2 regions of the Candidatus Paralachnospira sp. LCP21S3_A2 genome follow, and region 2 is predicted to be linked to the other one. Evidence: riboswitches for the same ligand, from Rfam matches in the RefSeq annotation. Region 2 holds a riboswitch; the other holds the start of a gene.
The links. Region 2 has a riboswitch for thiamine pyrophosphate ahead of thiS (sulfur carrier protein ThiS). Riboswitches for the same ligand answer to the same signal wherever they lie in the genome.
Positions count from the first base shown of each region.

Region 1 (16,130 bases), on a different contig from region 2:
CAGCGGGATCACCGCCAGTGAAGCCGCAAAATGCTCATCCGTTTTCGGAATATAGGTCACAAAGTCTGCCGTATCTTCAATATTATAATTTCCATACGTTGTCAGGCACATCAGATATGCGCCGCGGCTTTTACACTCTACCATATTGCTGACACTCTTTTCATAAACCTTTGGCTGAGTCAATACACCGATCACCAGCGTTCCATCCTCTAAAAGCGAAATGGTTCCATGCTTTAACTCTCCTGCCGCATACGCCTCCGAATGGATATAGCTGATCTCCTTCATTTTCAGGCTGCCTTCCAGGCTGACTGCATAATCAATACCGCGGCCCACAAAGAAAATATCCCTTGCCGCCACCTGCTTTGCCGCAAACCACTGAAGCCGTTCCTTATCATCAATAATCTTCTGGATCTTCTGGGGAAGAGTCTCCATTTCCTCCAGATAAGACCGATACTGCTCGTCCGTGATCTGTCCCCGTGCCTTTGCAAACTGCACGGAAAGGAGATACCCTGCCACCAGCTGGGTACTGTATGCTTTCGTTGTTGCAACTGCAATCTCCGGGCCTGCCAGCGTATAAAATACATGATCGGTTTCTCTTGCAATGGATGAACCAACCACATTGACGACTGCCAGGGTCCGGATGCCCTGCTCCTTCGCCAGTCGGAGCGCTGCAAGACTGTCTGCCGTTTCACCGGACTGGCTGATAATGATCACCAGACCATTTGGATCCAGGATCGGTCTGCGATAACGGAATTCTGATGCAAGATCCACCCGTACCGGGATCCGTGCCAGATCCTCCATGACATACTGTGTCACCACGCCTGCGTGGTATGCAGAACCACAGGCCACCACATAAATCTGACTAACAGACTTAATCACATCATCCGTCAATCCAACCGATGAAAGGTCAATTTCTCCCGCCTTCAGTACAGAATGAATCGTATCCTGCACTGCTTTGGGCTGCTCATGGATCTCTTTCATCATGAAATGCTCATATCCTGCTTTTTCTGCCGCCTCTGCATTCCATTCGATCGTCTTTAATTCTTTTTCAATTTCATCCCCGTTCAGATTGTAAAAAGTAATTTCGCCTTTCCGAACACGGGCCATTTCCAGATTTCCAATATAATAAACATTTCTGGTATATTTTAAAATTGCCGGCACATCCGATGCGATATAGGATTCTCCACCTGCCACTCCGAGGATCATCGGGCTGTCTTTTCTTGCCACATAGATTTCATCCGGATAATCCTTAAACATCAGTGCCATCGCATAGGATCCGCGAATACGCACCATGGAATGGTTAATGGCATCCACCGGAGTTCCCTCATACTTTTTATAGTAATAATCTACCAGCTTGACTGCCACCTCTGTATCCGTCTCAGAATAAAAGCTGTAGCCCTTGCGAAGCAGCTTATCTTTCAGCTCCTGATAATTCTCAATGATTCCGTTATGAACCGCTACCACATTCCCGTCATCACTGATGTGGGGATGAGCATTGTTTTCCGAAGGTTCCCCGTGGGTTGCCCATCTGGTATGTCCGATTCCGCAGGTTCCACGAACCGACTTTCCGTCATTTGTTTTTTCCTCCAGGACCTTCAGGCGTCCCTTGGCCTTAATTACCTCAACAGGCTCTTCTCCATCCCGCACAGCGATTCCGGCAGAATCATAGCCACGGTATTCCAGCTTTGACAGTGCCTCCAAAAGAATCGGAGTGGCCTGATGATCACCGGTAAATCCGACAATTCCACACATAGATAAATTCCTTTCATGTCTTGAGTGTTTTCGGATCATGCTTTATCGTATGATCCAATTCAACACGTTATGCTCTCGTTCTGATCCGGTCTCCAGATCGTCTTGTTTCAACATCTGCTATGCTCCCTGCGTTCCCTTTAACCAGGTAATAAACTGAACAGCCGTCCGTCCGGAGATCCCGCCATGGGACAGTTCCCACTTATTGGCTGCCAGAAGGAGCTCCTCCTCCGGCATAGTGATCCCCGCTCTTTTTGCCAGGGTAACAACGATTTCCTTAAACTGTGCCGGCTCCGGCCGCCCGTAGTAAATGGTCACGCCGAACCGAGACGCCAGTGACAGCTTCTCCTGAACGGTATCGGAGCGATGCATATCCTCCCGTACCTCTTCCTTGTCGCTGAAATTCTCCCGGATCAGGTGACGGCGGTTGGATGTGGCATAAATCAGAATATTGGAAGGGCGTACTTCCAGTCCTCCCTCAATGATTGCCTTCAGATATTTATACTCTACCTCAAACTCCTCAAAAGACAGATCATCCATGTAGATGATAAACTTATAATTCCGACTCTTGATCTGGCTGATGATCGAGGACAGATCGCGGAACTGATGCTTATAGACCTCGATCATGCGAAGCCCCTGATCATAGTATTTATGGAGAATTGCCTTAATACTGGAGGATTTTCCGGTTCCGCTGTCGCCAAAAAGCAGACAGTTATTGGCCTCACGCCCCTCCACAAACGCTTCTGTATTCTCAACCAGTTTCTTTTTCTGTGCCTCATATCCCACAAGATCATCCAGATATACATGCTCGATGTTCTTAATAGGAACAATCAGTGCCTCCTCGTCCTTCTGCTCAACCCGAAATGCCTTATGAAGCCCGAACTTTCCAACACCGAACCGGCGATAAAACTCTGCAATGATCCGATTCCACTCCTGATCCGTTTCTGCCGCGGCAAGAGCCCCTGCCAGCTCCTGAATATTATCCCGGATCCGCCGATTGAACACCGTACTGTGGGTACCGGTACTCTCATACGTTTTCAGCAGTCCGAATAACGGCACTCCGCTAAGATCCAGTCTGGCCAGATCAAAAGAAAACCACTCTCTGAACAGCGAAAAGTCGTGTTCTGCCAGCGTATTGACCGTTCCTTTTACCCTGCCGCGGATCTCACATGCCATACTGAAGGCATTTTCATTGGTCGCCAGCACGTAGGCCAGCAAGCTGTGCCAGAGATTTCCTTTAAACCCATGAGCTGCAGCAAACTCCACCAGCTCTCCGGCAGTCTGAAACCGGTCTGGTGCTGCTTCCGTCTCATCCACCTCCATCTGACCGCCGCAGACACCTGTGCCTGCCGCATCAATTAATGCTGCCATGGCTTCCACCAGTTCTTTATGAGCCGGATTCCGATATAAGATCAGCTCGTCAGTTTTCATTGATGTTCTTCCCCTTGTCTGTATAGTAATTTCCCAGGATCCGGAAGTAGTTCGCTTCTTCCAGAATACCGCGGAGTGCATTTTTCACTCCTGCATCATCCAGATTCCCTTCAAAATCTACAAAGAACCGGAATTCCCAGGGCCGCCCCAAAATCGGACGGGACTCCAGCTTTAACATGTTCAGTCCGTTGTAGGTTAAATGGGACAGCATATTATAAAGCGCTGCATTCTCATGCTTGATCTCAAAACAGATACTGATCTTATTGGCCGATGCCTCATATATTTTCCGGCTGGAAATCACAATAAAACGGGTGGTATTTCCGCGGCTGTTCATTACCCCTCTATCCAGGATCTTCAGACCGTAAAGCGCTCCGGCCATCTCACTGGCGATGGCTGCATGATGCTTATCCCCCTCTTCCATGACCCGTTTTGCTGAAAGGGCAGTATTGTTTACACTGTGCTTCTCCCAGTTTTTCCGTTCGTCCAGATACCGGCTGCACTGCATCAGCCCCTGAGGATGAGAATAAACCAGCTTGATGTCGGAAAGCTCTGCGTCCGGAAGTCCCAGAAGCACATGGTCTACTTTTACATATGTCTCACCAACAATATAATTATCATATTTCACCAGCAGGTCATAGACATCTGCCACGCTTCCTGCTGAAGAATTTTCGATAGGAAGCACTGCATAGTCCGCAGTTCCCGCACAGATAGCACGCATGGCATCATCCCAGGTTTTTACATGGAACAGTCTGGCCTGATCGCCAAAGAACTGTTTGGCTGCCACATGGCTGTACGCGCCCTCCACGCCCTGATAGACCACCTGGGCCTTTGTTTTCTGTAAATTCGGGACCATCTCAAAGGGCAGTCCAGTGATCACACCCTTGTCTGCCAGAAGCTGGTATTGCTGCTTTCGGCTGATGGACATGATCTGGGTAAACAGCTCCCGCAGTCCATAACGGTTGAACTCACAGTCTGCCATATCCGCAATGGCATTCATCTTTTCCTGCTCCCGGTTCCGGTCCAGCACCTGCATTCCATTTCTGATCTTATAATCAGCCACTTCCCGGCAGAGCGCCATCCGTTTTTCAAACTGCTCCACCAGATTTTTGTCAATGGCATCAATCTCGTTTCTGATCTCTCCTAAGTCCATGATCACAATTCCTCCAAAAGATCTTTTACCCGTTTATGAAGCAGGGGATGAACCAGATACGGTGCGATCTGCGCCAGCGGTTCCAGCACAAACGTCCGTTTCTGAATCTCCGGGTGGGGAAGTACCAGAACCGGATCGTCCTGGATCAGGTCATCATAACATAACAGATCCATATCCAGCGTCCGCGGTCCCCAGTGGATCAGCCTCTCCCGTTTTTCCTGCTGCTCCGCCTTATGAAGTACGTCCAGAAGCTCATAGGGCGTCAGAAGCGTTTCCAGCTCCAGACAGCCGTTGAGAAAATTATCCTGCTCCACTCCGCCATAGGGCTCCGTTTCGATCATATCGGATACAGCTCCCAGACGGATCAGCGGTTCATCCCGCAGCACCCGGATTCCAGCTTCGATATGGGCTCTTTTATCACCCATATTCGAACCGAATGCCACATAGGCCTTATGCCAGCTCCGTTCAATCGCCACGGAAACGGTCTCCAGCGGGAGTCCCACCGGTGCCCAGGGCTTTTTGATCTCCAGAGAGATTCCCCGCATGAGAGGATAGGTCAGGAGCAGATGCTCCGCCACGCCCTCTGCTGCCGCTTCAATGAGCTTACAGGTATGCTCCTTCATATATTTTGTAATCTCGGCACTGACAAGGCCGTAATGGATTGAGGCCTCCAGCTCGTCAGTTTTCCCCGCCTTTCTTGTGTCCGTAAGCAGTTCGGCACTGACGATGAACTTTTGACCGAGAGCCGTCTCCTCCGGAAATACACCGTGATTGGCGAACACTTCCAGGTTCTTTATGATGATTTTATCCATGCTTCCTCCGTTTTGCTGGCTGCGGATTTCGGATTTTAAAATCCATGCTTCCGCTTCCATTTTCCCTGTTTCCGATGCCGCCGCAGTTTTCTTTATTCTGCCCGCAGAATGGCCTCTGTCATCAGAAGCGCCCGGCGGTTTTCCTTTACATCATGAACACGGACAAAGGCACAGCCCTTCATGACACCCATCACGGTTGTCGCTACCGTTCCTTCCACGCGCTCAGAAGCAGGAAGATCCAGCGTCAGACCGATCATAGATTTTCTGGAGGTTCCGAGGAGTACCGGATAACCGAGCTCCTTTAAAATCTCCACATGATTCATCAGGCAGAGATTCTGCTCATACGTCTTCCCGAAGCCAATTCCGGGATCAAGAATGATCTTATCGTCCGCCACACCGGCATCCTTGGCCAGTTTCACCGATTCCCCGAGATCCTTTTTCACATCCGCCAGATAATTTTCATAATCCGGCTCCTTGCGGTTGTGCATCAGACAGCAGCTTACGTTATACCTTGCAATCACATCCGCCATAGCGGGATCATACTTGCAGCCCCAGATATCATTTACCAGATCGGCTCCGCCCTTGATGGCAGCCTCTGCCACACCGCTTTTATAAGTATCAATCGAGATTGGCACATCGAACCGGGCTTTCACCGCCTCGATCACCGGCAGTACTCTGGCAATCTCATCCGCATCAGGAAGGATCGCACCGTAACCGGGTCTTGTGGACTCGCCGCCAATGTCGATGATATCCGCGCCGTCCGCCAGCATCTCCTCTGTGTGCTTCAGAGCCGCATCCAGATTATTCCATTTTCCGCCATCGGAAAAGGAATCCGGCGTTACATTTAAAATTCCCATGACATATGCATGATTCTCCACATCAAAATCCTTATTTCCAATCCTCATCTGTGCTTACCTCTTGATATTATAATTTTTCTTTTCCATGGGCCAGTTGCAGGAAGCCTGCGCCTTGCACATAAAACAGGCTCTGGACTTTTTATCCGCATCGTAGATCAATGTTCCGAGGAGGCTCTCCCCGGCCACATCCTTAGAACGATGGCTGCTGATGGCTGATAAAATCTCAGCCTGCTCATCCCCGGTAAACCCGCAGTCCCGGAGGATTTCCTCCGCAATCCCGACACTGGCCCGGTCATGAGGGATCCCCGTCTCATACTGAGCTGCCCGTCCGATGTCGTGGAGCAGCGCCGCCGCATAAATCAGCTCCTTGGAGACCGGAATCCGTTCCTCCAGTGCTTTTATGTAAGCAATCCGCGCCACGCTCAGCAGATGGTCCATGTCATGGCGGCAGTAGATCCGTTCCTGCTCCAGTCTCAGCAGTTTTTTCATATTCCAGATAAAGGTTTCATTTCGGATAATACGATCAACTCGTTCCACTCATGTCCTCCTGCGTCTCAGAATGTTTTCTTGTTATTGTATCATATTCCATAAAAAAAAGGAACCCTGCCATCTGTACAGAGTTCCAAATTTCTCTTTTTGTTTTCCATCCTAGCGGATCATGGCAAATACACGGTCTGCCAGTGCCTGATCCTCCTCGAAAATTCCCCGGCGCACATAAGTCATAGTCTGGGCACCCGGCTTTCGGATTCCACGCATGGTCATGCACATATGCTCTGCCTCTACAACCACCATTACACCTTTGGGCTTTAAATGGGTCATCATAGCATCTGCTACCTGAGCCGTCAGCTGCTCCTGAAGCTGGGGACGCTTTGCAAACTCATCCACCGTCCGCGCAAGCTTGCTTAAACCGGCCACCTTTCCATCTGGTACATAAGCCACATGGGCCTTTCCGTAAAAGGGAAGAAGATGATGCTCACACATGGAATAGAAGGTAATATCCTTTTCCAGCACCAGTTCATTATTTGATACCGTAAAGGTTTTCGACAAATGGCGCGCCGCCGCTTCATCGCTTCCCGTATAGATTTCTTCACACATTCTCGCGATCCGATCCGGTGTTCCCACCAGTCCCTCGCGGTTCACATCCTCGCCGATCCCTTCAAGGAACAGGCGCACTGCTGCTTCAACTTTTTCTTTATCTATCATGGATAGTCTCCTTTAAAGCATCGGTCACTTCGCTGAGATAAGACAACGAACCGAATGCTATTATAATTTCATCTTCTTTTGCCGACAAAAGTGCATCAAAAACTGCCTGCTTTACAGACAGCTCCGCTTTCACCTTACCGGTAAATCCGCTTTTCAGAACACAGTCTCTTAACGCCTCTGCACCAAGAGCTCTCGGACTTCCTGGCGTCACAGTATAAATCTTCTGCGCCAGGGGCATTGTGATCCGTACAATTTCTTCGTAATCCTTATCCGCCAGAATTCCCATAATATAAGAAATCTTTCTGCCGGAAAAATAAAGTTCAATGGAATCTCTGAGGCGCACAGCCGCCTCCGGATTATGAGCTCCGTCAATGAGAAACACAGGCCGATCCATCAGCATTTGAAAACGTCCCGGCCATTTCACACCGGCCATGCCCTCAAGAACCGCCTGCTGTCTAATATCATAGCCTAAACCGCGGAGAATTTCAACTACTTCCAGCGCTGTACAGGCATTTATCACCTGATATTTTCCAAGAAGCGACAGTTTTACATTTTGAAACTCCTTATAATCAAAAACCGTCCCCGTATAATCTGCAGACCGGATCACTGCCTGCTCCGGTCTGGAAATAATCAGAGGCGCCTGTTTTTCTTCTGCGATTCCTTGGATCACTGCCTCCACTTCCGGATTCTGCCCGGTCATGGCCACCGGTCTTCCCGGCTTTATGATCCCACCCTTGACCTTCGCGATCTCCTCCAGGGTATTTCCGAGAAACTGCATGTGATCCATGCTGATTGATGCAAGAATGCTAACCTGAGTTGTCGTCACCACGTTGGTGGCATCCGTTTCGCCACCCATGCCGGTTTCCAGCGCCACCAGATCACACTTTTTTTCCTTAAAATAAAGGAAGCTGACTGCTGTTTCTGTCTCGAAGCTGGTGGGATGAGGAAATCCTTCCCCCTCCATGGCATCACTGGCTTCACGTACCTTTGTCATCAGCCTGGCCACATCTGCTTCACTGATAGATTCACCGTTTACCTGGATCTTTTCGCAGTAGGTAAACACCGATGGGGAATTATAGCGTCCGACCAGATATCCGGCCGCCTGACAGATACTTGCCACCATGGCAAGTATCGAACCTTTCCCATTAGTTCCCGCAATATGCAGAAAGGACAGCTCATTCTGGGGATCCCCCAGTCGGTGCAGCAGCTCCTTCATGGTGCCAAGTCCGAGAACAATATTCTTTTTCTTCATCAGCTCCCCTGCGTAAGCCACAGATTCTTCGTAATTCATCGCGTCCCTCCTGTGAAAACCGGGCAGCTTCCTGCCCGGTCCCGATCATTTTGTTCTTCTACTTTTTCCTGCTACCCTAGTTTATCACGTTTTCTTAGAAAATCAACCTTTCCGGTGGAAATTGTCAAGTTTTTGGCAGAGCAGGAGAATCTTCGCTTCAACTACGGCTCCCCTCGCGGGGAGCGACCTTCCCGCTCTCATACAGTCTTTTCTGTTATTTCAACACGCAGACTTCAGACCTTCTCCCGCTCCGCTCGTTCTGTCGATACAGAACAGCTCCTGCCTGAGGTTGTATAAGCATTCTTCCCATACGCAAAATGTAAAAAACGCCCAGGAACAAGCAAGCTTGTCCTGAACGTTTTTTACATTTTATCTGCGTGTCGAATCTGGAGTTACAGGATATCAATATGTTCCCCGGCCAGAGCTTTGTTCATGCTGCGGACTGCACAGAATTTTCCGCACATGGAGCAGGTATCTTCATGTTCCGGAGAACGGTCATCACGGATCGCTTTTGCGGTCTCGGGATCAATGGCGCATTTCCACTGAGCTTCCCAGTCGAGGACACGGCGGGCATCGCCCATCTGGTCATCAATGTCTCTGGCGCCGCGTACCCCCTTGGCAATATCTGCTGCATGAGCTGCAATCCGGCTGGCGATGATCCCCTGCTTTACATCATCCAGGTTAGGCAGAGCCAGATGCTCGGCGGGAGTTACATAGCAAAGGAATGCCGCACCGTTCATAGCTGCAATGGCACCGCCAATGGCCGCGGTGATATGGTCATAGCCCGGTGCAATATCGGTTACCAGCGGCCCAAGTACATAGAAAGGCGCGCCCATACAGATCGTCTGCTGCACCTTCATATTGGCTGCGATCTGATCCATGGGAACGTGTCCGGGGCCTTCTACCATGACCTGAACATCCTTCTCCCAGGCTCTCTTGGTCAGCTCACCCAGACGGACAAGCTCCTCGATCTGACATACATCCGTGGCATCTGCCAGACAGCCGGGACGGCAGGCATCACCCAGGGAAATGGTCACATCGTATTCTCTGCAGATATCCAGAATCTCATCATAATATTCATAGAACGGATTTTCCTCGCCGGTCATACACATCCATGCAAACACCAGGGAACCTCCGCGGGATACGATATTCATCTTTCTTTTATGCTTGCGGATCTGATCGATGGTCTTTCTGGTGATTCCGCAGTGAAGGGTTACAAAATCCACACCGTCCTCTGCATGGAGACGGATCACATCGACAAAATCCTTTGCAGTCAGCGTATCCAGATCTCTCTGATAATGGATCACACTGTCATAAACCGGAACTGTTCCGATCATAGCAGGACACTCATGGGTCAGCTTCCGGCGGAACGGCTGAGTATTTCCGTGGCTGGACAGGTCCATGATGGCTTCTGCACCCATATTGACTGCGGAAAGCACCTTCTCCATTTCCACGTCATAATCCTTACAGTCTCTGGAAACACCCAGGTTTACATTGATCTTGGTGCGGAGCATGGAGCCAATCCCCTCCGGGGAGAGACATTCATGATTCTTATTGGCAGGGATCGCCACCTTGCCGCTGGCTACCAGGGGAAGGAGCTCCTCCGTGGTCATGTGCTCCTTTTTTGCCACGATCTCCATCTGCTTTGTCACAATGCCTTTTCTTGCTGCATCCATCTGTGTTGCGTATGCTTCTGTTCTCATCTTCATTCTCCTTTTTGTATTCTGTTCACCGATCTTTACCGGCGAAAATTTCCTGCGTTCTCTTCCGTTTTGAACCTCAATGCTGTACCGGTTCTTCTGCATATTTCCCGGTCAGGGCAAATGCATGGTTCATGGGACCGCTTCCGAGCCCCAGATCCAGCATAGCTGCCAGTGCATCAGAAATATAGTCCTTAGCCCGTCCGACGGATGTCTCCAGGTCATACCCCTTCGCCAGATTTGCCGCAATGGCACTGGACAAGGTACATCCGGTTCCGTGAGTGTTGGGATTTTCGATCCGCTTTCCATAAAACCACCGGTGTTTCCCATCGGAAACCAGCAGGTCGCTGGCGTCTTCAATGCTGTGGCCGCCTTTTAAAAGCACGGCACATCCGCAGGAATTGCTGATCTTTTCCGCTGCCGCTTCCATGTCCTCCTTATTCCGGATTTCCATGCCGGAAAGGATCTCCGCCTCCGGAATATTGGGCGTTACCAGATCGGCCAGGGGCAGAAGCCGGCGTTTCATCACTGTGACCGCCTCTGTTTCCATCAGACTGGAGCCGGACGTTGCCACCATGACCGGATCCACCACGATCCGCTCTGCTCCGTAAAACTTAAGACGCTCCGCCGCTGCTTCCATCAGGGCTCCGTTCGGTATCATGCCAAGCTTCACCGCATCCGGACGGATATCGGTAAATACCGCATCGATCTGCCGTTTTAAGAATTCCGGCGTCACCTCCGTCACGCCGCTTACGCCGGTAGTGTTCTGAGCTGTCAGCGCAGTCACTGCGCTCATGGCGAACACTCCATTCATGGTCATCGTTTTCAGATCAGCCTGAATACCGGCGCCTCCGCTGGAATCACTTCCGGCGATTGATAATGCTGTTTTCATGTTTTCCTCCTGATCCGCATTATTTTTATTCTGCGGGTTCCTTCTTTCCGGAATATTCTTCCTTTTTTGTTTGATAGGACGCACTTTCCTATGAAACGATGAAAGTCTCCCGCCGGCGACAGAAGGTGGTGCCCCCGGTCTGCCGCCGTAATCTGATCTATATTTTTCACAGGAACCGTTCCAGTTCTCTGCAATTCAGATTCTTCTGTGTAAGCTTGCTGTTACGACTTGTCAATGGTCTCCCATGCGCTCCGATAATCCTCCAGATACCAGTCCGCCAGTGACCGCAGTTCCTCGCTGCTTGTTTCATGGCCGTCATACACGGCTGCCACCGAAAATCCGGCGTCTTTCGCCGTCCGCGCCGCATGATATGCATCCTCAAATACAACGGTCTCCGTTTTTTCCGTCCCCAGGAACGAAAGCGCCTGCTCGTAGATCATAGGCTCATCCTTCCCGTGCCCTACTTCCCCGCAGGTGAAAATTTCTCCGAAAAAGCGATCCAGGCTGCAGCGTTTCAGTGCTCCCTCCACCAGCCGCCGTTCCGCCGCCGTGGTAATGCACATGGAAACTCCATCTTTATCCAATTGTTCCAGAAATTCTTCAATTCCCGGCTTCGGCTCGGCCCTGTACAGATAAAAATCTCCCACCATCTCATTGACCTCATCGATGATCGTCTCCGTACTTTTGGGAATCCGATACTGCTCCTTGATAGCTTCCGCCGCCTGCTGCAGGCTCATGGTTTTCAGCTCTTCGTTGATGGTTTCCCCCGGTGTCATACCGATCAGACGCAGATAATCCTCTCCCGCCGTGTCCCAGACCGACATGGTATCAAACAGTGTCCCATCAAAATCAAAGATTGCCCCGCGAAGCCTCATCGGCTCACCATCTCTTCCGAGAGAGCGCGCAGCTTCCGGCACTGTGCCTCAATGTCCGCTGCGCCAAAGATGGCACTTACAAGAGCCACACCATCTGCTCCGGTTCCCGCAAGCTCCAGGATATTGCTCTCGCCGATGCCGCCGATGGCCACCACCGGCACATCCACGGCTTCACAGATGGCTCGCAGCGTTTCCTTTGGCAGCACGCTTGCATCCGCCTTGGTCGAGGTTGTAAACATCGCTCCCACACCGAGACAGTCCGCTCCGTTTTTCACAGCCTCCACAGCTTCCTCCACGGAATGGGCGGAAACACCAATTATCATCTGATCCCCCACTTTTGCCCGTACATCGGATGCTTTCATATCCTCCTGCCCCACATGGACACCGTCTGCCTGGCATTTTATGGCAACGTCCACATTATCGTTGATGAAAAAGGGAACATGATACCTGGAACAGAGTGCCTTGATTTCCTTCGCCTCCGCCAGAAAGTCCTCTTCGCTCAGTTCCTTTTCCCGAAGCTGCACGCAGGTCACTCCACCCTTCAGTGCCGCCTCCACCTGCTCATACAGGGTCTGTTTTCCCACCCAGGCACGGTCTGTCACCGCATACAGCCGCATATATTGTTTATCGCACTTCATACCTTGCTCCTTTCTCCAGCTTCTCCGGCGTCATTCGATCTACCGCATCGATGATATAGGTCCGATAGGACGCATTTCCGTCCATGGCAGACAACCGGTCATAGGCAATTTCTCCGGCAATCCCCATGGTGCAAACTGCCGCCGCAGCTGCTTCCAGTGTCCGATCCGGATTGGCCGTCACAAACGCCGCTGTCATGGATGAAAGCTGGCAGCCGGTCCCGGTGATGGACGACATTCTGGCATTTCCGTTTCGGATACAATAGACTCTTGTATCATCGCCCACCAGATCGATCGCTCCTGTCACAGCGACAACTGCTCCTGTCTTTTTCGCAAACGCTTTCACAAAGGATACAGCCGCATCCAGATTTTCTTCCGTCACCTGATCGGCAACATCTGCATCCACCCCCTTGGTGGTTCCGCTCCCCAGCGCCAGCGTCTTGATCTCGGAAATATTTCCCCGGATCACTGTCATCTTAATGTTCTCCAGCAGCTTCAGCGCCGTACCGGTCCGAAGTCTGGATGCTCCTGCTCCCACCGGATCCAGCACAACCGGATGGGCCAGCTCATTGGCCTTTTTTCCTGCCAGAAGCATCGACGGAATTGTCCGATGATTCAGTGTTCCGATGTTAATAGTCAGACCCCCACAAATGGATGTGATCTCCTCTGCCTCCTCCGGATCATCTGCCATGATCGGGGATCCGCCGCAGGCCAGCAGAATGTTGGCACAGTCGTTGACAGTCACATAATTGGTGATATTATGGATCAGCGGACACCGTTCTCTCACGTTCCGCAGACATTCTCCAAGCATATGGTGTTTTTCCCCCTATCCGATGACTTCCTGCATCTTATGTAAGGCTCCGCATTTTTTCAGGCTGTAGATCAGCACACCGGAAATTACGGCTCCACCGGCAGTGGATACAAAGAACGGAAACACATAGACATAAAATGCCAGCCCAGCTGCACTCTTTCCCATAAGAAGGACTGCGACCGGATACGCACACAGACCGCCCAGGATTGAAGTTCCTGCCACCTCCGCCAGAAGCGTTCCCGGAAGATTTTTAGTTTTCCAGTACATCAGGCCGCAGGCCAGCGCCCCGAACATGCTGCCCGGAAATGCCATGAGGCTTCCAAGTCCCAGAAGATTGCGGATCAGAGACGCCGCAAAGGCCGCACCCACACCATAACCAGGCCCAAGAAGCACCGCACAGAGAATATTGACCATATGCTGCACGGGAGAACATTTGCTCCCAAACACCGGGAAGGAGAACAGGCTCCCTACCACAGCTGCCGCGCAGAATAATCCTGCCAGCGCCAGCTTCTTCACACTGCATTTTGTCTGATTCATACTTATACAACTTCCTTTCGTCATATTATAAAAGGAGATACCATGCGGTATCTCCGAATGTAAGCGCTATAAAACGACTTCCTCCGGCGGCATTATCCGCATCAGGTATAAGGGTCGAAGTTGATCACTTCCTCTCAGCCCGCTTCTACGAGCTCCCCTGTATTTATTTTCCTTATCAGTATACACCTGCCGGCTGGTTATTGCAAGCAGAAGTGCAGAATATATTCGGAACACCGGAGTCGGAAAACATTGCTCCGGGAGAATCATCTTCCATGCCTTCAAATACCGGCCTCCTCTAATACAAAAGAGCAGATAACCTTCGTTATCTGCTCTCTAAAGTCGGAATGACAGGATTCGAACCTGCGACCTCTCGGTCCCTAACCGAACGCTCTACCAAGCTGAGCCACATTCCGATTATGGATTTGGTTCATTAGTATCTCAGAACCAAATCCTCATATATAATAGCACACGTTTCTCAATAATGCAAGCACTTTTTGAATTTTTTTGAATAAAATTTTTCGTTCTATTTCAACAATTCAAATAGTTTGCACAATCAGAATAATAATCCGGTTTTAAGCCAGTTTGCTCTTGGCAACCTCAGCCAGCTTTGCAAAACCTGCCGCATCATTAACGGCCATGTCTGCAAGGATCTTGCGGTTCATCTCAACGCCTGCTTCCTTTAAGCCATACATGAAACGGCTGTAGGAAAGTCCGTTCATTCTTGCTGCTGCGTTGATACGGGCAATCCAGAGCTGTCTGAACTGTCTCTTTCTCTGCTTTCTTCCTGCATAAGAGCTGGTAAGTGCTCTCATTACAGACTGCTTTGCTACTCTATACTGTTTGGAACGAGCTCCTCTGTAGCCCTTTGCCAGCTTCAGAACTCTGTTGTGCTTCTTCTTAGCGCCTAATCCGCCTTTAATTCTTGCCATTTTAAGTCTTCCTCCTTCTATTTATGACTGCATTAGTAAGGTAAAATCTTCTTCATAACCTTTGCGTTTGCGGGAACAGCAACGGTTGCTTTTCTAAGATTTCTCTTTCTCTTCTGAGACTTCTTGGTCAAGATATGGCTCTTATAGGCCTTCATTCTCTTTAACTTTCCGTTTCCGGTCTTTTTAAAACGCTTTGCTGCTGCTCTGCTGGTTTTTACTTTAGGCATGATTCTTCCTCCTTAAACTTTGGCTCAGCCAATTTTCTATCGCTTCTCCGATAAGAACATTACAAGGCTTCTCCCCTCTACCTTGGAGGGCTTATCAACCACTGCAATGTCGGAAAGCTTCTCTGCAAATTCTTCCAGGATATGTCTGGAGTTATTCATATGACTCATTTCGCGGCCGCGGAACCGTAAGGTAATCTTTACCTTATTGCCCTTCTGAATGAACTTTCTGGCAGCGGAAACTTTCGTATTCAGGTCGTTTTCCTCAATATTCGGAGACAGACGGACTTCCTTGATCTCGATGACCTTCTGTTTCTTTTTGGCCTCTTTTTCTTTTCTGGCCTGTTCGTAACGGTACTTGCCGTAGTCGATGATCTTGCATACCGGCGGCTTTGCCATCGGAGCGATCTTTACCAGATCCAGTTCCGCTTCTCTCGCAAGCTTCTGTGCTTCCTTGGAAGACATAATTCCAAGCTGCTCGCCGTTTTCGCCAATGAGACGTACTTCTTTGTCTCTGATCTGTTCATTCAACATTAACTCGCTAATAACCAGACACCCCCATCATTTAGATAAAAGTCATTTATTCAGAACCGGTTCGATTTCATTTTGCATTCTTTCTTCGAACTGCTTTGAATAAATACAAAAAGTGGATAGAAGAACTATCCACTTAAAATCCCATTTCTTTTCTCTTTATAAACACATCAAAGAAAAACAATATAGGAACCCGGTCGCTCATGGACGCCAAGGTGAGAGCGGATACTCTTCTTTGTTCTACACAGCTTTTATATAATACCACGCTGTACCGGTTCTGTCAACTGTTTTTTCTCCTGTAAAAGCCTGCCGGATCCTTAAACCGCTATGCTTCTTCATGATACCGGGCCAGGAACTGCCTGGTACGCTCTTCCTTCGGATTTTCGAACACATCGGCCGGCGTGCCGTGCTCCAGGATCCTTCCGTCATCCATGAAGATTACCTGATCGGACACATCTCTGGCAAATGCCATCTCATGGGTCACGATGATCATGGTCATATGC
Region 1 covers NZ_JBQKGG010000010.1:72,525-88,654, reverse strand. The annotation lists gene glmS (glutamine--fructose-6-phosphate transaminase (isomerizing)) at 1-1,752, opposite strand, end outside; gene ACTQ3K_RS08685 (ATP-binding protein) at 1,870-3,180, opposite strand; gene ACTQ3K_RS08680 (bifunctional chorismate mutase/prephenate dehydratase) at 3,170-4,330, opposite strand; gene folK (2-amino-4-hydroxy-6-hydroxymethyldihydropteridine diphosphokinase) at 4,333-5,142, opposite strand; gene folP (dihydropteroate synthase) at 5,235-6,047, opposite strand; gene ACTQ3K_RS08665 (HD domain-containing protein) at 6,054-6,536, opposite strand; gene folE (GTP cyclohydrolase I FolE) at 6,648-7,202, opposite strand; gene ACTQ3K_RS08655 (bifunctional folylpolyglutamate synthase/dihydrofolate synthase) at 7,192-8,493, opposite strand; gene thiC (phosphomethylpyrimidine synthase ThiC) at 8,886-10,196, opposite strand; gene thiD (bifunctional hydroxymethylpyrimidine kinase/phosphomethylpyrimidine kinase) at 10,273-11,085, opposite strand; gene ACTQ3K_RS08640 (HAD family hydrolase) at 11,307-11,960, opposite strand; gene thiE (thiamine phosphate synthase) at 11,957-12,598, opposite strand; gene thiM (hydroxyethylthiazole kinase) at 12,585-13,406, opposite strand; gene thiW (energy coupling factor transporter S component ThiW) at 13,422-13,943, opposite strand; TPP riboswitch at 14,005-14,112, opposite strand; tRNA gene ACTQ3K_RS08620 (tRNA-Pro) at 14,283-14,356, opposite strand; gene rplT (50S ribosomal protein L20) at 14,516-14,872, opposite strand; gene rpmI (50S ribosomal protein L35) at 14,905-15,099, opposite strand; gene infC (translation initiation factor IF-3) at 15,136-15,630, opposite strand; gene ACTQ3K_RS08600 (amino acid ABC transporter ATP-binding protein) at 15,953-16,130, opposite strand, start outside.
Region 1: another riboswitch for thiamine pyrophosphate. It lies ahead of thiW (energy coupling factor transporter S component ThiW); the one in region 2 lies ahead of thiS (sulfur carrier protein ThiS).

Region 2 (16,130 bases):
TCCTGAAGATTTTCCCCGGATGTGCATGCCAGGATCTCCCTCATGGTCTCTTCCTTGTCTTCGCCCCGCAGGGCGTCCAGTACACCGTCAGTAACCATAATGATCTTATCGCCGTCGGAAAGGGAAATTTCCACGCTTTCCGGAGCCGCCTCCTTCAATACTCCAGCCGGCAGGGCTGCCGCCCGGATCGTGTCGATATGGCGTCCCTTTTTAATGAAGGTCGTCACGCCGCCAGCCTTCACAAACTCGCAGACTCCCGTGTAAAGATCCGCCACTGCCAGATCTACGGTAATGGGACGCTGTTCCCGCTCCTTTAAAAGCAGGACTGCATTCATGAGACGCAGCGCCTGTTCCAGGCCGAAGCCGCCGGACATGAGACGCTCCGCCAGCTCCATAACCACCTCACTGTCCCGAAAGGCCGCTCTGCCGGAGCCCATGCCGTCCGCCACACCGAACAGAAGCTGGCTGTCGGGAAGCTTGCAGAAGGTAAAATTATCCCCGGAAACAGCGGCGCCCTCTCTGGATGCCCGGGCGATCCCATGGAGCATCATATAGGCCGGTGCCTTGATCAGATGGATCGTACAGGTTTCCCTGGCAATGATCCGCCGGCTCTCCAGCGACGGCAGAAACGGCTCTCCGGTGATCCTGCTTACCATCTCCGCCAGCTCCCGCACCGTCATGCAGCGGTTTCCCATGGCACGTACCGTAAGGTATGCTTCCCTCCTGCCGTTTTCCTGCTCCAGGATCAGGATCCGTTCCGCCCGCACCCGCCTCATGCGCAGCTCCCGTCGGATCCGGTCACGAAATTCCGGCGACAGATCCTTTACCGAATCCAGCTCTCCGGAGAGCTGGCCCAAAATCCGTTCCACCTCCAGAAATCCCTCTGCCACAGCCTCCCGGCATTCCTCATACCGCCCGCGCCAGACTGTTTCTGTCCGTTCCCGTTCTTTTTCGTTTTCCTTCTTCTGTCCCGGCAGAACCGGAATTCCCTCTTCCACCACGCACTCATCTTCCGCCGCCGTGATCCCGGCACTGCTACACTGGCACAGCGTTTTTGCCAGCCGTTCCATCGCCTCCGACACGGCCCGCACCCGTCCTGCCGCCATCCGCTCCTTTCCCGGAAAATCAAAGAAAATAGGCTGGACCGGTTCCTTCCGGACCGGTTCCCGGTGGCAGAGACTTCCCGGTGTCATAAGAAACACGGCTGCCGCCGTCAAAAGGCAGATGCCTTCCCGTCCAACAGCCTCCGGCAGATACAGCATTCCGACGGCTGCCGCCCCCGCCAGATACCCCAGCGTACTGGCTCCCTTTCCAAGGCTTCGAAACAATCCCGAAAGAACGCCGGTGAGGCAGAACACTCCCATAAAAGAAATATCACCCAGCCAGATGGTTTCCATGATCCCGCAGCAGGTCCCGGCCACCGCACCGACACCTGCCCCAAACCGATACCCGGTATATAAAATGCTGAAATAAAAGCCTGTCCGCACAAGAGCCGCCGCCGTCCCGCCCTTTTCCAGCACTGCCGTCAAAAACAGTCCGAGCGCAATGGCCATCCCCGCCCGGAGCCATGTCTCTCTCTTCATTCCCATACCTCCCTGAGAGACTATTATAGCCGGTTGAAAACGGAAAGGCTGTCGAACGGTGGCGGCGGGACAGGAGAAATTTTCGCGTTTTTTCGCACTGCAGGGGCGCCGATCGAGAAACATACAAGCTCGCCTCCACCCGCACGGCGCTCTGCTACAGTTTCATAAATCCGGACATCATGCACCCGCCGGCGGCTCCTGCTTCCATGACCTCAGGAAGCCGCTCCGGAGTGATGCCGCCGATGGCGTAGACCGGCACGGGGCAGACCCGGCAGATTTCGCGGACGAAGCCGGTTCCGCTCCCTTTCAGGCCCTTTTTGCAGTCCGTCTCAAAAATGGTTCCGAGCACGATCTGAGATGCGCCGCATTCCACGGCAAACTGCATATCCTCCATGCTGTGGCAGGACACGCTGATCCGGTCAAACTCCTCCCGAAGCTGCCTGCGCTCCTCAGGCATCATGGCATCCAGCGCCGGAACGGAAAGATGAAGATTCCGGCAGTTCAGCTCTTTTGCAGACGGTATTCTGGAATGAAGGAAGCAAAGCACCTCCTCCTTCCGGCAAAGCGCCAGAACCTTCTTCGCCAGTGCCGTATATGCCGCGTCCGAAAGGTCCTTTTCCCGCAGGATCAGTCCATGGGGCTGCAGGCGGAGCACCCGTTCAATCTGTTCAAGGAAATCTCCCTTTACCAGCGCCCGGTTTGTGATAACGATGGTATGCTCATAACTACACATAAATATAATCATTCAGAACCGGCTGAAGCCCGCCCTGCTCCATATCCTGATACATTTTCTCAAAGGAACGGCCGTCGTTGATCTCGAACTGCTCATCACCCACATCGGCGTCCTCCTTACCCTCGTATTTCTCCTCATGATCCCCGATCCCGGTGGAAACACCGGCCGAAACCTTTGTGGCACAGATCTTCGTAATGCCGTTTCGGAACGCTTCACTCTCCCGGCTGGAAACAGTGATCCCGGCAAAGGGCAGGAAAATCCGGTAAGCGCAAAGCACCTGGCACAGCTCCTTTTCACCCACATCGCGTGGATTGATCTTGTCGTTGTTGACGATGGGACGAAGTCTCGGACAACTCAAGGAAAGCTCCGCATGGGGATATTTCCGGTTCAGGTAATACACATGAAGGGCTGTCGCAAGCGCATCCTTCCGGAAATCATCCAGTCCCAGAAGGGCAGAAAATCCGGCGCCGCGCATGCCGCCCATCAGTGCCCGCTCCTGGGCATCAAACCGATACGGCCATACCCGCTTATGCCCCATAAGATGAAGCGTTTCATACTTTTCCGTATTGTAGGTCTCCTGGAATACGGTCACATAATCCACACCGCATTCATGAAGATACCGGTATTCGTCCACATTGACCGGATAAATCTCGATTCCGATGTTCCGAAAATATTTGCGCGCGATCTTCACCGCCTCGCCGATGTATTTCACATCGGAATAAGCACGGCTCTCGCCGGTCAGGATCAGGATCTCCTCCATGCCGGTTTTTGCGATCACCTGCATTTCATGCTCCACCTCTTCCATGGTGAGCTTCTTGCGGCGGATTTTATTATAGCAGTTGAAGCCGCAGTATACGCAGTAATTCTGACAGTAATTGGCAATATAAAGAGGCGTGAAAATATAGACCGTATTACCGAAATGATTCTTCGTGATCTTCTCCGCCTTTCTTGCCATCTGCTCCAGATACGGAGCCGCCGCCGGTGACAGAAGGGCCTTGAAATCCTCGATGGAACAGCTCTCCGCCGAAAGCGCCCGCTCCACATCAAGGGCTGTGTACGCATCATAATCATACGCCTTCATGGCCTCCAGCACCTTATCCTTAATATCTGACCTGATGACCTGCATTCCATCCATGTACTTCATGTGATCCGTCCGGAAGGTCGGATCCTGCTCCAGACGGTGCTTCCGCTCCAGTGCTGCCGGCGGCAGTTCATCACTGTCAATAAAATAAACCTGATTCTCCTCGTTCATGTTCATTCTCCTGTTTCTGTCTGTACCTTGATTTTTTCATTTGACGGGAACGATTCCGCGCCCGGTTCGGTTCCGTTTTGCTCCGGATCGTTACTCTTAATGTAAAAATCCGGTCAGTGGATCCGATGCGCTTCCGCCTCTTGCCAGCACCCGGCCCATTCCGGTCAGATAAGCCTTCCGTCCTGCCTCGATCGCAAGTCTGAAGGCAGAAGCCATTTCGGGAACATTTCCCGCTGTGGCGATGGCCGTGTTTGCCATGATCGCGGCCGCACCCATTTCCATGGCTTCGCAGGCCTGGGACGGCTTGCCGATTCCGGCGTCCACAATGATGGGAAGATCGATCTCATCGATCAGTATCTGGATCATCGCCTTAGTTGCCAGTCCCTTGTTGCTTCCGATAGGTGCTGCCAGCGGCATGACCGCAGCCGCACCGGCGCTCTGGAGATCTCTTGCCACGTTGAGATCGGGATTCATGTACGGCAGAACCACAAAGCCCTCCTTCGCCAGGATTTCCGTTGCCTTCACGGTCTCCTGATTATCCGGGAACAGATACTTGGCATCGCGCATGATCTCCACCTTCACGAAATCCCCGCAGCCCATGGCGCGGCTGAGCCGTGCGATCCGGACTGCCTCCTCGGCATTGCGGGCGCCGGAGGTGTTGGGCAGCAGTGTAACGCCCTTGGGAATATAATCCAGGATATTTTCACTCTCCTGGGTATTGGCACGGCGCAGTGCCAGGGTGATGATCTCTGCCCCGCCCTGCTCCACGGCAGCCTTGATCAGATTCATATTGTATTTTCCGGAGCCTAAAATAAACCGGCTGTGAAACTCTTTTCCTCCAAGCATAAACTTATCTTCCATGATATCGTCTCCTTTTCTTTATCGTACTTTTATGCTTCCATCAGAAGCTGGATCACCTTATTAGCCTGATGGGCCGCACATGCTGCCACCCGCGGTGCCATAAGCCCTGTTCCGTTTCCCACATCCGTTTTCCGGTCGCCGCATACATACAGCCGCCTCATGACCTGTGCAGTCCGGATCTCGTTGACATCACCACAGCCTGCCATGCCATTTCCCGATACGACTGTGGTTTCCGGACACTGGGACAGAAGCTCCCGCACCAGCATAGCCTTCTGATCCGGCTTATCAAAAGCTTCACAGACAATGGCATATGTCCCGAACAGCTCCTTCACGTTTTCCGGTGTCACACGGACGCAGACCGACTCATACTCAATATACGGGTTGATCTGGTTCAGGATCTCCGGAAGTGCCTCCGCCTTTGGCTTCCCAAGCTGGGGGATCAAGTACATCTGTCGGTTCAGATTTGTCACATCGACTGTATCAAAATCCACCAGAAGAAGCTTTCCGATCCCGCTTCTGGCCAGCATGACCGCAATGTTGGAGCCGAGTCCGCCAAGACCGGCTACCGCCACACGGGCGCCCCGCAGCTTCTCCTGCATATCCCTGGGAAATCTGGCATCAAAGGCCTGATCCAGCTCCTCTCTGGAAATCCTCGCCCGCATAGTCTCGCGGATCGATGCCTGTGGCTGTGTCCCGTTCTCCTGTAATACTCCCATGCTTCAGCCTCCTCCCACAAACCGGAGGACTTCGATTGCATCATCGTCCTGTATCATAACCGCTCCCAGCTGATCCTGGGGCACGATCTCCAGATTCCGCTCCACCACGACCCGGCTGCTCTCATACCCGGCTTCCTCCAGGTATTCCAGCAGCGTCTTTCCTGCCGTCTGGACGGTCTCTCCGTTAATCACTGCCATACGTGTTCTCCTTCCTGCTGTTTTATCTGCTGTTTTAGCTTCACAGGAAGGTGCGTCCTGTGAAACTGAAAAAACGTCCGCGGATATCCGCAGACGTTTCCATATACTTCCATATTCCGCCGGGATATACCACAAGATCAGTATGCTCCGGCGCCTTTTTGTGTTGTGAAAAGTGGTGCCCCCAGTTCACAGAAAACAAGGTACCCTGTATATCCGGAAATTGATCGGAATTTCGAATTTCCATCATACAAAAAGGACTGCATGCCAAAGCGCATACAGTCCATCAATGACTTGTATTTCCCTACGTTGGCATTATCCAAATCAGGTTTCAGGTCAAGACTCTTTAAGTCTACTCTCAGCCCATCTCTCTGAGCTCCCCGTTTTCGTGTTTTATTTTAACGCATTTTCAGAAGGATTGCAAGCCCTATTCCTCACTGTTCGGCTTTAAATAGGTCTCTCCGGGCTTTACAAGTCCCAGCCTGCTTCTTGCCACATCCTCCACATACTTCTTTGTCTGAATATAAATCTCTTCTTCCTCCAGAGATTCTGATTCCTTCTGGGCTTCTTCGATCTGCTTCTGAAGCGCCGCCGCCCGGTCCGAATATCCGCTGTCGGTTTTTTTCAGCTTATTCGTTGTCAGGATGAGGCTTCCGCAAAGGAGCGCTGTTACAAACAGGATTCCGAAGAGCACAGCCTTGCTCTGCTTTTTATATCGTCTTTTTCTGTTTCTTCCTGCCATTACGCGTCCTTTCGTTCCCGACCTTTCTGCCCCGGTCCATGATGTTGTTTCTCTCTGCCTTTATTTTAAGGGTTTTCCCTGCGTTTTTCAAGAGATGAAGCCCCTTTTTTACCGGAAATATCAGGATTCTCAGAATCCGCCCCAGCAGCCATCTGAAAAACCGGACGAAAAGCGGACTCAGCGTGATATGATACAGCCATGCACCTGCTCCGGCACCGGCCAGAATATACCACCGTACCGTTCCGTTATTGCCGGAAAATAAAAGCCAGAACAGGGAACACGCCGTAAAACACCAGTACACCAGATCCTCAAGCGAGCGTACTCCCTGCCTGTGACGGATCACACCCCGCAGGATCCGAAGCACGTCATACAGGGCCGCCAGACCGATGCCCCAGAGCACCGACCGAAGCAGGAGGCTCCCCTCGTCTCTGATCATGCTGCTCACCACTTACCCGAACAGGCGGGAGAAGAACGACTCTCCCTGCCCTCTCCGCTCCCGGATCTGGGCATAGGAGAAGCTGTCCACCCGGCCGCCGATATCCACCTCGCCCTGCTCCACCGTCAGCCGGTTCACCTTCAGATCGTCACCCTTCACGGTCAGTGTTCCCTGGCTTGTCTCCAGAACGATCTCTTTTTCATCAAAGGAGACCACCTCCGTCACGCCGCTGATCATCGCCATAGCGCGCCGGTCCAGCATTACCTTGTGAGGCTTCATGGACTTCTGTTTCTGCTCTTCCATCTTACCGCTCCCTTCCGCATATTCCATAGCATTCTATGCGAAAAACACGAAGCCTATGACCGAAGAGCACGTTCTGACTGTCCGCTGCACAATGCCGGGCAGCTGTCCCGCCCCTGAGCCTGTGATTCCGCCGTTTTACAGATAACGAAACATTTCTCCGGCATCCTCTTTCTTTGTGCTTTCCTGTACCTTCAGCACCTCCGCCTTTACGGAACGGTTTCCGAACTGTACCTCGATCACATCACCGACCTTTACGTTTAAGGACGCCTTGGCCGGTTTGTCATTGACCAGGACTCTTCCGCCGTCACATGCCTCATTTGCCACTGTGCGCCGCTTGATGATCCGCGACACCTTTAAAAATTTATCCAGTCTCATGTTCTTTCTCCCGTATCATAAGAAAAACTGCCGCAGACTCTGCGGCAGCTCCATAATCCCATAACTCTCACAATCCATTCAGGATTTATGCGTTTACCAGATCCTTCAGTGCTTTTCCAGCCTTGAACTTGGGCATTTTGGAAGCAGCAATGGTCATGGTCTCACCGCTTCTGGGGTTTCTTCCCTCTCTTGCTGCTCTCTCGGAAACTTCAAAGGTACCGAAGCCTACGAGCTGAACCTTATCTCCTGCCTTTAACGCTTCTGCTACTGTATCAGTCAGAGCCTTTACTGCCTTTTCCGCATCTTTTTTGGATAATTCAGCCTTCTCAGCAACGGCTGCGATTAACTCAGTCTTGTTCATAATGTTTATTCCTCCTAAGGTCATGATACATCGTTTGTTCTTGCTCTATTATTTATAAACTGCCTGCGCCTGTTTGTCAAGAAAATTCCCTGTTTCCCGGGATTTTCCGCCGGTTTGCTTACAGACGGATCCCGTTTTTCCGTGCTTCCTTTTCCTGGCGCTTGATCTCATTCCAGAGCTCGAGGCTTTCCTCCGGAGTCTGACATGCCTCATCGCCGAACACATGCGGGTGGCGCCGGATCATTTTTCTGCACAGCACACCGATCACGTCCTCCACGGTGAACTCCCCGTTTTCCTCTGCAATCCGGCTGTGGAGCATGACCTGGAGAAGAATATCTCCCAGCTCCTCGCAGAGATTTTCTGTATCCTGATTGTCGATCGCCGCAATCACCTCATCGCATTCATCCGTCAGACATTTTTTCAGGGATTCATGGGTCTGCTTCCGGTCCCAGGGGCAGCCATGCTCCGACCGGAGCTTTGCAATGATCTCCCTCAGTTCCGAAAAGGTATACTTGTCCTTTAATTCCATCGTCTTATCCTCCTGCCCACAAGCATACCACAGCTTTCCTTAACTTTCCATCTGTTTTCCAAGAAATCCGGCTGCGATCACTGCCAGCTTCTGCTCCTCCGCACCGATCTTCACTGCCGGATCACGGTTCAGAAGCACCACCGCCCCGATGGCATCTCCCTCACAGAGGATCACAGCTGCTGCCTGTCCGGTGTATTCACCGTTATCCTCTGCCGTCACAGGGATCATCGCCCCGCCTGCCCGGTTTATCAGAATATTTTTCCGCGACAGGATCATCTGCTCCAGCGCCTTGCTGATCTCCTTCTGGAGCAGCTCCCGCTTCATGCCGCCCGCTGCCGCCAGTACCATATCCCGGTCCGTCACACAGACTGCCAGCCCCGTCGCCGCCGCCAGCACCTCCGCATACTGCTTCGCAAAGCTTCCAAGCTCCGCCATGGGCGAATACTTCTTCAAGATGATCTCACCCTCATGGTCTGTGTAAATTTCCAGCGGCGTTCCCTCACGGAGCCGCAGGGTTCTCCGGATCTCCTTCGGTATCACGACCCGTCCCAGATCATCGATCCGGCGGACAATCCCCGTTGCCTTCATAAAAAAATTCCTCCTGCTTCTTACATACTTTCCATAATTTGTGTTGTATGGGTAGTATGTGAAAAACAGGAAGAATTATGTGTTTAAAATCTCATTCCAAGTCCGTTCTGCATCTGCGCTGCAAAGCAGGAACGATTTCCATTTTCATTATGGACATTTAAGCCATACTGTCAAGCTGTTCCGCCGCTCTGCCTTCTTTTATTTTTCCCCGGAAAGACCGTGCCATACAGGACGCCCGATTGCCTGAAGGAATACGCTGGTAGCTTTCTGTACACAGCAGAAAATAATCGTACACATATAAATCCGGAAGGTCATTACCGCAAACTGATTATACAGAGCGCTCTCACTTCCGAAAATTCCAATGATCTGCATGGGGAACAGGTGAACCTCACATGACTAAAGTCACGTGCTTCTCAGCCGCTTTAAGCGGCAAGACTCTATATCGGCGGATACGCCTGTGACTTAGAAGCTGTACGGGTTACGCACATATCCCGGCCGTTTTCGGCCAGTTTCCACATCCCAGGTAGTCCGCTGCATATCTGCCTGTATCTATGCTGTATAACGGCTTCCCAGTTCCTGGCTGAGCAGCCGCAGGTCTGCATAAACACATGAAGTTCTACGCTTCACTGCAGGTACTTTTGCCTCCAGTGAAGACCTTTCCGTCTCCGGCAAGGGTTTTATAAGCTCCCGTATAAAATATCTCGCTCCGATATTATAGGCTGCTGACAAGTCGCAGTTGTATTGTTTTCCTGTTGTAAAGGTACACAGGCTGTGGTTCTCCGGGTTTCGTGCCACTATCCCGCTTCCGTCAAAAGCCTGCCTGCTGGTATTGCGGGCGTTGACTCTGGATACACGGATTCCGCTCCTGTGAGCCTGGTGCTCACACAGCTTCTGGATATCCCGTTTTCTCCACATATGAAGTCTTTGTTTCATACTTCCTGTTTTCTTTCCCTGCATTTCCAGATACTCAAAGACAATCACATCTGCCTGCTGTTCCCGGGCATAGGCCGTAATGGCACCGGATACGTTCCGGGACAATTCCATATTCAGCCGCTTTGCGTATGCCCAGCGGTTATGAGTCTGTCCGGCTCCATGCTGTCTCTGAAATCTGCGGATTCTGCCAAGCACCCGGTAAAGCCGGTCTTTATCACTGGGGAAGCTTATAAACCTTCGTCCCAGGACAGTTCCGTCTGCCCGCATGATCGTACAGACCGCATCCGTATTGATTCCCAGATCCACACTGCAGATGGTCTGAGCTTTTACAGCCGTTTTAGACAGGTTTTTCTCTTCTGTATAAGAAAACCGCAGAAAATATTTGTGATGCCGTTTCTCCAGAGTGGGCGCGGACGCTTTTTCCCCTGCCCAGTGCTTTCTAAGGTATTCCATATCCGTGTGCAGCAGTCTGACCCGGAACCATTTCCAGTCATGACCATCATACAGCTTCAGACACGCTACATCCTCTGTCTCTCCTGCTTCTCTGTACATCACATCCCGGTAAAATACGGGCATGGCATGGTTTTCCTGTGTAAGCTTCGGTTTCCCGGTCAGTTTTCCATTTTCCCACAATTTCAGCCGTGTTTCATAGGAAGCTACGCTTCCCAGTGCATGCTGAATCGCAGAACGCCTCAGATAGGACGGAAGTTTTGGAAAATGCAGGTCAAAATCATACCGGGCCTGATTCTTCTTTGTCCCGTGAACCAGATGCTCTGCCTCATTAAACCGTTTCCTTGCATTCGAAATTTCGGAAAGTTCACCCCAGGCTTCTGTATATACCTGAATCAGATAACTGACTGCAGAGCGGTAAATGCGCAGCGTATAGCGAATGGGAATATTCTGTTTTCTGATTTCTACACCATAGCTGGATGTCACCTGCATACAAGACCTCATTCTCCGTTGTAGGAACTCTTCGTTTTCTCTTTTTCTTTCTGGCCTTCGATATAGGTTAAAATCTGCTCCCGGCTCCTGTCACTGACCGTCACCGCACAGTAGGAGGGGTTCCATAAATGACCGCCCCACAGCTGCTTCTTTAATTCCGGATGGGAAAGAAACAGCTTCCTTGCCAGATTTCCTTTCATAATCTTGATCATGTCGGAAATAAAAAACTGCGGCTTACAATTCACCAGCAAATGAATGTGATCCGGCATAACCTCCATGGCCAGAATCTGAAAACGGTATTCCTCCGCCAGCGCCTGCAGCATCTTCTTACATTCCACATCTAATCCATCTACCAGAACCTTTTTCCGGTACTTTGTACACCAGATAAGATGATACTGCAATGAGTACACATAGCCTCTACCATATGAAAGTGTGTTTTCTTCGATAGTAAATATATCTTTTTCCATGTTTCGATTATACCATATGTTAGCCAGGGCGTAAACATCAGTTCGATAACTTGGCAAAAATTTGCCCGCCTAACTCATCACTAAAGTAACGAGAATGCGGCGGGCAGTTATTCAACCTATACTTTACTTGCCAACTATATTTTACTCTAAGATTTCCCCGCTTCCCTGCCTTTCTATGCAATGCCCCAGAGTGCCAGATACCAGGTAAGCTTCGTACTTACGATCACCAGATATGCCAGATACAGCACAAGCATCACAATGCCCTGCCATTTATGAAATTTCTTTGTGATGATCGTCGGCACCGATGCGATCAGCGCGACCAGAATGGCGACCGGGAAATCCAGATAAAGATTCTGGGCCGAAACCGGAAGCTTTCCGCCGTAAACAAACGCACAGATTGCCGGGATCAGCGTGGTGTCGATGATATTTGCACCGATGACATTTCCGACCGACATGGAAGACTGCTTTTTTACAACTGCCGTAACCGCGGTAACCAGCTCCGGGAGAGAGGTTCCGATGGCGATCATCGTCACGCCGATCACGGCTTCCGAAACACCCCAGCTCCGTGCAATTTCACTTCCGTAATTCACCAGGAGCCTGGAACCGAGAACAACACAGACTACGCCAAGAACGATCATGGCGATATGCTTTCCTGTCGTTTCCTTATCCGGCTTTTCCTGCTCAGCCTCTGCCGCCGTCTTTTCTCCCTTCGCAGACCGGATATTTTCAAAGATGAACAGCGCGAATACCACCAGAAGACAGACCGCACCGCCGATAGAAAGAAAACCGCCCGCACTGCATATAAACAGCACCACAACGGCCGCAAGGAGGCAGATCGCTTTCGGTGTAAATTCCCTTCGTTTGACTGTCATCTTCACGAAAATAATACTGATGGACATGATCAGCGCCGTGTTGCAGATCACCGATCCGATGCCGTTTCCGATGGCCATGCCGACCTTACCCTGCGAGACCGCCAGATAATTTCCCACACCGGATACCAGGATCTGATGTCCCTCCACCGCTGCCATAGTGGAAACCATGATCTCCGGCAGCGTTGTTGCCAGGCTCACAATGGTGGCTCCGATAATAAATTTCGGGATTCCCGTCACCTCTGCGACCCATACCGCGCCATCCACAAACCAGTCACCGCCCTTTACGATCAGGACCACGCCGACTGCAAACATCACATACAGCAAAACCGTTTCCATTCTCCGTACCTCCATATCCGATTGTCTCGTCTCAGGATACTTCTTCATTTTCCTGATCAGTTGTTTTGTTTCACAGGACGTAATATCATAAAAGAGGGAGCGTGTCAAGGCGCGAAAATCAGCGCCCGGAATCAACCGCTCCCTCTTTTCATTTCTTCACCTGTTCCCTAATTCCCTGCTGTCTCAGCTGCAGAGGTTTCCTCTGCCTGAGTCCCGGCTGCGGAGGTTTCTGCATTTGTTTCCGCTGCGGAGGTCTCGTCTGCTGCGGTAGTTTCCACAACATACAGGGACTTGTCGAAATTGATCACATCCCAGACTTTTTCTTTCACCTTAAATTCGGGAAGAGCCGCAGCCCATTCCTTGTAGGTTGTCTGGAACTGCTCTGTCTTTCTTTTCTCAACGATGGTAGGCTTTTCCTTCTCTGTCGCTTCTTCATCAAAATCGGTATCACAGCGAACTACATACCAGCCATAGCCTTCCTCGTATACGCTTCCGATCTCGCCGGTCTTCAACTCCATCCCATAATTACCGACTGTGTTATCGAAGTCTCCCTCACCATAGGTATTGGTAACAAAGGTACAGTTATCATACTGATCGGCCAGGGTACTCATATCCTCTCCGGCCTCTACCTTAGCCTGAAGCTCTTCAGCCAGGGTCTTTGCCGCATCGGCGTCATCGCCATCGGTCACCCGGATATAGCTGATGGTACGCTGAGCAGCTTCCTCGTCACTTACCTCGGTATCTACATCCTTTACCGCATATTCATAAGCCTTCATGGCAAGAGCATTGTTTGTCACAAACTCCTTGATTCGATCCTCGCTGATGTTGCCGACAGCTGCTTTTAATTCTTCGCTTCCGTCGAGCTGACCCATAATATCGGCTACAGCAGCATCAACCTTCTTCTGTTCGTCCTCGTCCAGCGTCAGCCCCAGCTCCTCAGCCTTTGCCTTTAAGATATAGGTCTGGCCGATTCCGCGCATGATATTCTGCTTGGTATAGGCCGCCAGAGTCGTTCCACTTTCCATTCCCATGCTGCTTCCCAGGTCTTTTTCCCACATTTCATCGATGCTGTATCCGTTTAAGGAATAATACATCTCACTGCTGTACTGGCTCAGCCGCGCCTGAAAATTGGCTTCATCAAGATAAATATTGGTGTCTCCCAGCGTTGCAACAACGGTTGTGGCATAATCATCGAAAGAGATCTTCTTGCTTCCGCAGCCGGCTGCTCCCAGTACTGTGACTGCCGCCAGCGCGATTGCCAGCCCTCTCTTTAATCTGTTCATAATCTGAATCCTCCTAGTATTCCCTGTCGTCATGTGCCGCTCATAAACGTTTTCCGTTTTTTCGATGCCCTGATCCTGCCCATTCGTTTCATGAACAGAATGCCTGCACAATCAGTTTTCATTATAATACGAAACCCTGAAAACGGCAACTCTTTTATGAAAGCAGCAGCTCTTTTATGGTATTTAACAGGATCTTCACCTTTTCCAGCATCTGCCTCGGCTCTTTGTTCTCTTTCTTCCGGTCCTGCAGGACAAAAACCGGAGGATTTGTGCTGGCCGGCCGCAGCGCTCCGCTGTAAGCCTTCAGAAGCTCCGGAAGCTTTTCCACGTTAAACGGCGCCTGTTCATAGAACGAAATCCTGACCTCCTGGCGGTTTCCGGAAATCTCCGTCACATAAACCCTGTGCGCCGCCGCCTTCAGAAGCGCGATCTCCAGCAGATTTTCCACGGCGCGGGGCGGATCTCCGAACCGGTCAGTCAGCTCATCCGTCATGTCCATGGCTTCCTCTTCTGTCTCAACCGCCGAAATCCGCTTGTAGATTTCCAGCTTCTGCACCTCATTCTTCATGTAAGAGGGTGGAATATAGGCATCAATATTGAAGTCGATAACTGTCTCAAACTCCACCTTCTCTTCTCCGCCCTTTAAAGCTCTCACGGCCTGATTCAACAGCTTGCAGTACAGGTCATAACCGATAGCCTCCATGTGGCCATGCTGCTCCGCACCAAGAAGATTCCCCGCGCCGCGGATCTCCAGATCCCGCATGGCGATCTTGATCCCGGAGCCAAGCTCTGTAAATTCCCGGATCGCTGCCAGCCGCTTTTCCGCTTCCTCCTTCAACAGCTTGTTGCGGCGGTACATAAGGAACGCATACGCTGTCCGGTTGGAACGTCCCACACGTCCGCGAAGCTGGTAAAGCTGAGAAAGACCGAACCGGTCCGCATCATGGATAATAATGGTGTTTACATTGGAAATATCCAGACCGGTCTCGATGATCGTAGTGGACACCAGGACATCGATCTCCCCGTCAATGAAATCCATCATGATCTTTTCCAGCTGACGCTCGCTCATCTGTCCGTGGGCATAAACCACATGGGCATCCGGCACAAGAGCCGCGATCCGCCCGGTGATATCCTCAATATCCTTCACCCGGTTATAGACATAATAAACCTGACCGCCGCGGGCACGCTCCCGCTCAATGGCCTCACGGACCATTTCCTCGTTGTATTCCATCACATACGTCTGGATCGGCACGCGGTCCATGGGCGCCTCCTCCAGAACGCTCATATCTCGGATCCCTACCAGACTCATGTGAAGCGTCCGGGGAATGGGGGTTGCCGTCAGTGTCAGCACATCCACGTTTTCCCGCAGCTTCTTGATCTTCTCCTTATGAGCCACACCGAACCGCTGCTCCTCATCGATAATGAGAAGCCCCAGATCCTTGAATTTCACATCCTCAGACAGTACCCGGTGAGTTCCGATAACGATGTCCACCAGTCCCTTTTTCAGATCCTCAATGGTCTTTTTCTGCTCTGCCGCCGTGCGGAACCTGGATAGCAGCTCAATCCGTACCGGGAAATTCATCATGCGCTGGACAAAGGTATTGTAATGCTGCTGCGCCAGGATCGTCGTCGGGACAAGATAAACCACCTGTTTGCTTTCCTGGACGGCCTTAAACGCTGCCCGGATCGCGATCTCCGTCTTTCCGTAGCCCACATCACCGCAGACCAGCCGGTCCATGATCCTCGTGCTCTCCATATCCCGCTTGGTGGCTTCGATGGCTGCCTCCTGATCCTCCGTCTCCTCGTAGGGGAACAGCTCCTCGAACTCCCGCTGCCATACGGTATCGGGGCCGTACTGAAAGCCGTCCGTCTGCTGTCTTGCCGCATAAAGGGCCACCAGATCCTTTGCGATGTTCTTGACCGCGCCCTTAACTCTGGACTTGGTCTTTCCCCATTCCTGGCCGCCTAACTTATTAAGCTTCGGCGTTTTCGCCCCGGCTCCGGCGTATTTCTGAACCAGCTCCATCTGGGTGACCGGCAGATACAGACAGCCGTTCCCCGCATATTCGATTTTTATATAATCCTTGACGATCTTATCCACCTCGATCTTTTCGATCCCACGGTAAATGCCAAGTCCATGATTTTCGTGAACCACGTAATCACCCACGGAAAGCTCGGAAAAGCTCTGGATCTTCTTGCCCTCATAGGAAGTTTTCTTCCTCCTTTTCTTCTTTCCGCCGCCGAACATATCGCTCTCCGGGATCACCACAAACCGGATCAGCGGATATTCAAAGCCCCGGTGGAGATTTCCGTAAAGGACGCAGATCTCCCCCGGAAGGATCTGTTTGTCCTGCTCCTCGCTGTAATAGGCACGCAGATCATACTGCTCCCTCAGATCCTGTGCCAGCCGCATGCCCCTTGTTTTTGAAGCGCAGAGGAGCGCTACCCGCCATCCCTCTTTCTTCCAGCGCTTTAAATCTCCCACCAGCAGCTCAAAGCCGTTATGATAGGAATTTCCGTTTTTCACCGTCATGAAGCCGCGTCTTTTCACCGGAAAGGCCCGCTGCTCGAGGATCGAAAAGGCCACGGTTCTCGGCCGTTCCATGGCCGCCGCCACAGAAGA
Region 2 covers NZ_JBQKGG010000012.1:47,986-64,115, forward strand. The annotation lists gene ACTQ3K_RS09410 (SpoIIE family protein phosphatase) at 1-1,583, opposite strand, end outside; gene ACTQ3K_RS09415 (thiamine phosphate synthase) at 1,738-2,328, opposite strand; gene thiH (2-iminoacetate synthase ThiH) at 2,309-3,568, opposite strand; gene ACTQ3K_RS09425 (thiazole synthase) at 3,665-4,429, opposite strand; gene thiF (sulfur carrier protein ThiS adenylyltransferase ThiF) at 4,459-5,145, opposite strand; gene thiS (sulfur carrier protein ThiS) at 5,149-5,343, opposite strand; TPP riboswitch at 5,625-5,733, opposite strand; gene ACTQ3K_RS09440 (septum formation initiator family protein) at 5,768-6,082, opposite strand; gene yabQ (spore cortex biosynthesis protein YabQ) at 6,051-6,518, opposite strand; gene yabP (sporulation protein YabP) at 6,531-6,821, opposite strand; gene ACTQ3K_RS09455 (RNA-binding S4 domain-containing protein) at 6,957-7,196, opposite strand; gene ACTQ3K_RS09460 (HU family DNA-binding protein) at 7,282-7,557, opposite strand; gene ACTQ3K_RS09465 (MazG family protein) at 7,676-8,086, opposite strand; gene spoVT (stage V sporulation protein T) at 8,126-8,674, opposite strand; gene ACTQ3K_RS09475 (IS200/IS605 family accessory protein TnpB-related protein) at 9,224-10,549, opposite strand; gene tnpA (IS200/IS605 family transposase) at 10,558-11,016, opposite strand; gene ACTQ3K_RS09485 (calcium/sodium antiporter) at 11,190-12,224, opposite strand; gene ACTQ3K_RS09490 (peptidylprolyl isomerase) at 12,392-13,507, opposite strand; gene mfd (transcription-repair coupling factor) at 13,662-16,130, opposite strand, start outside.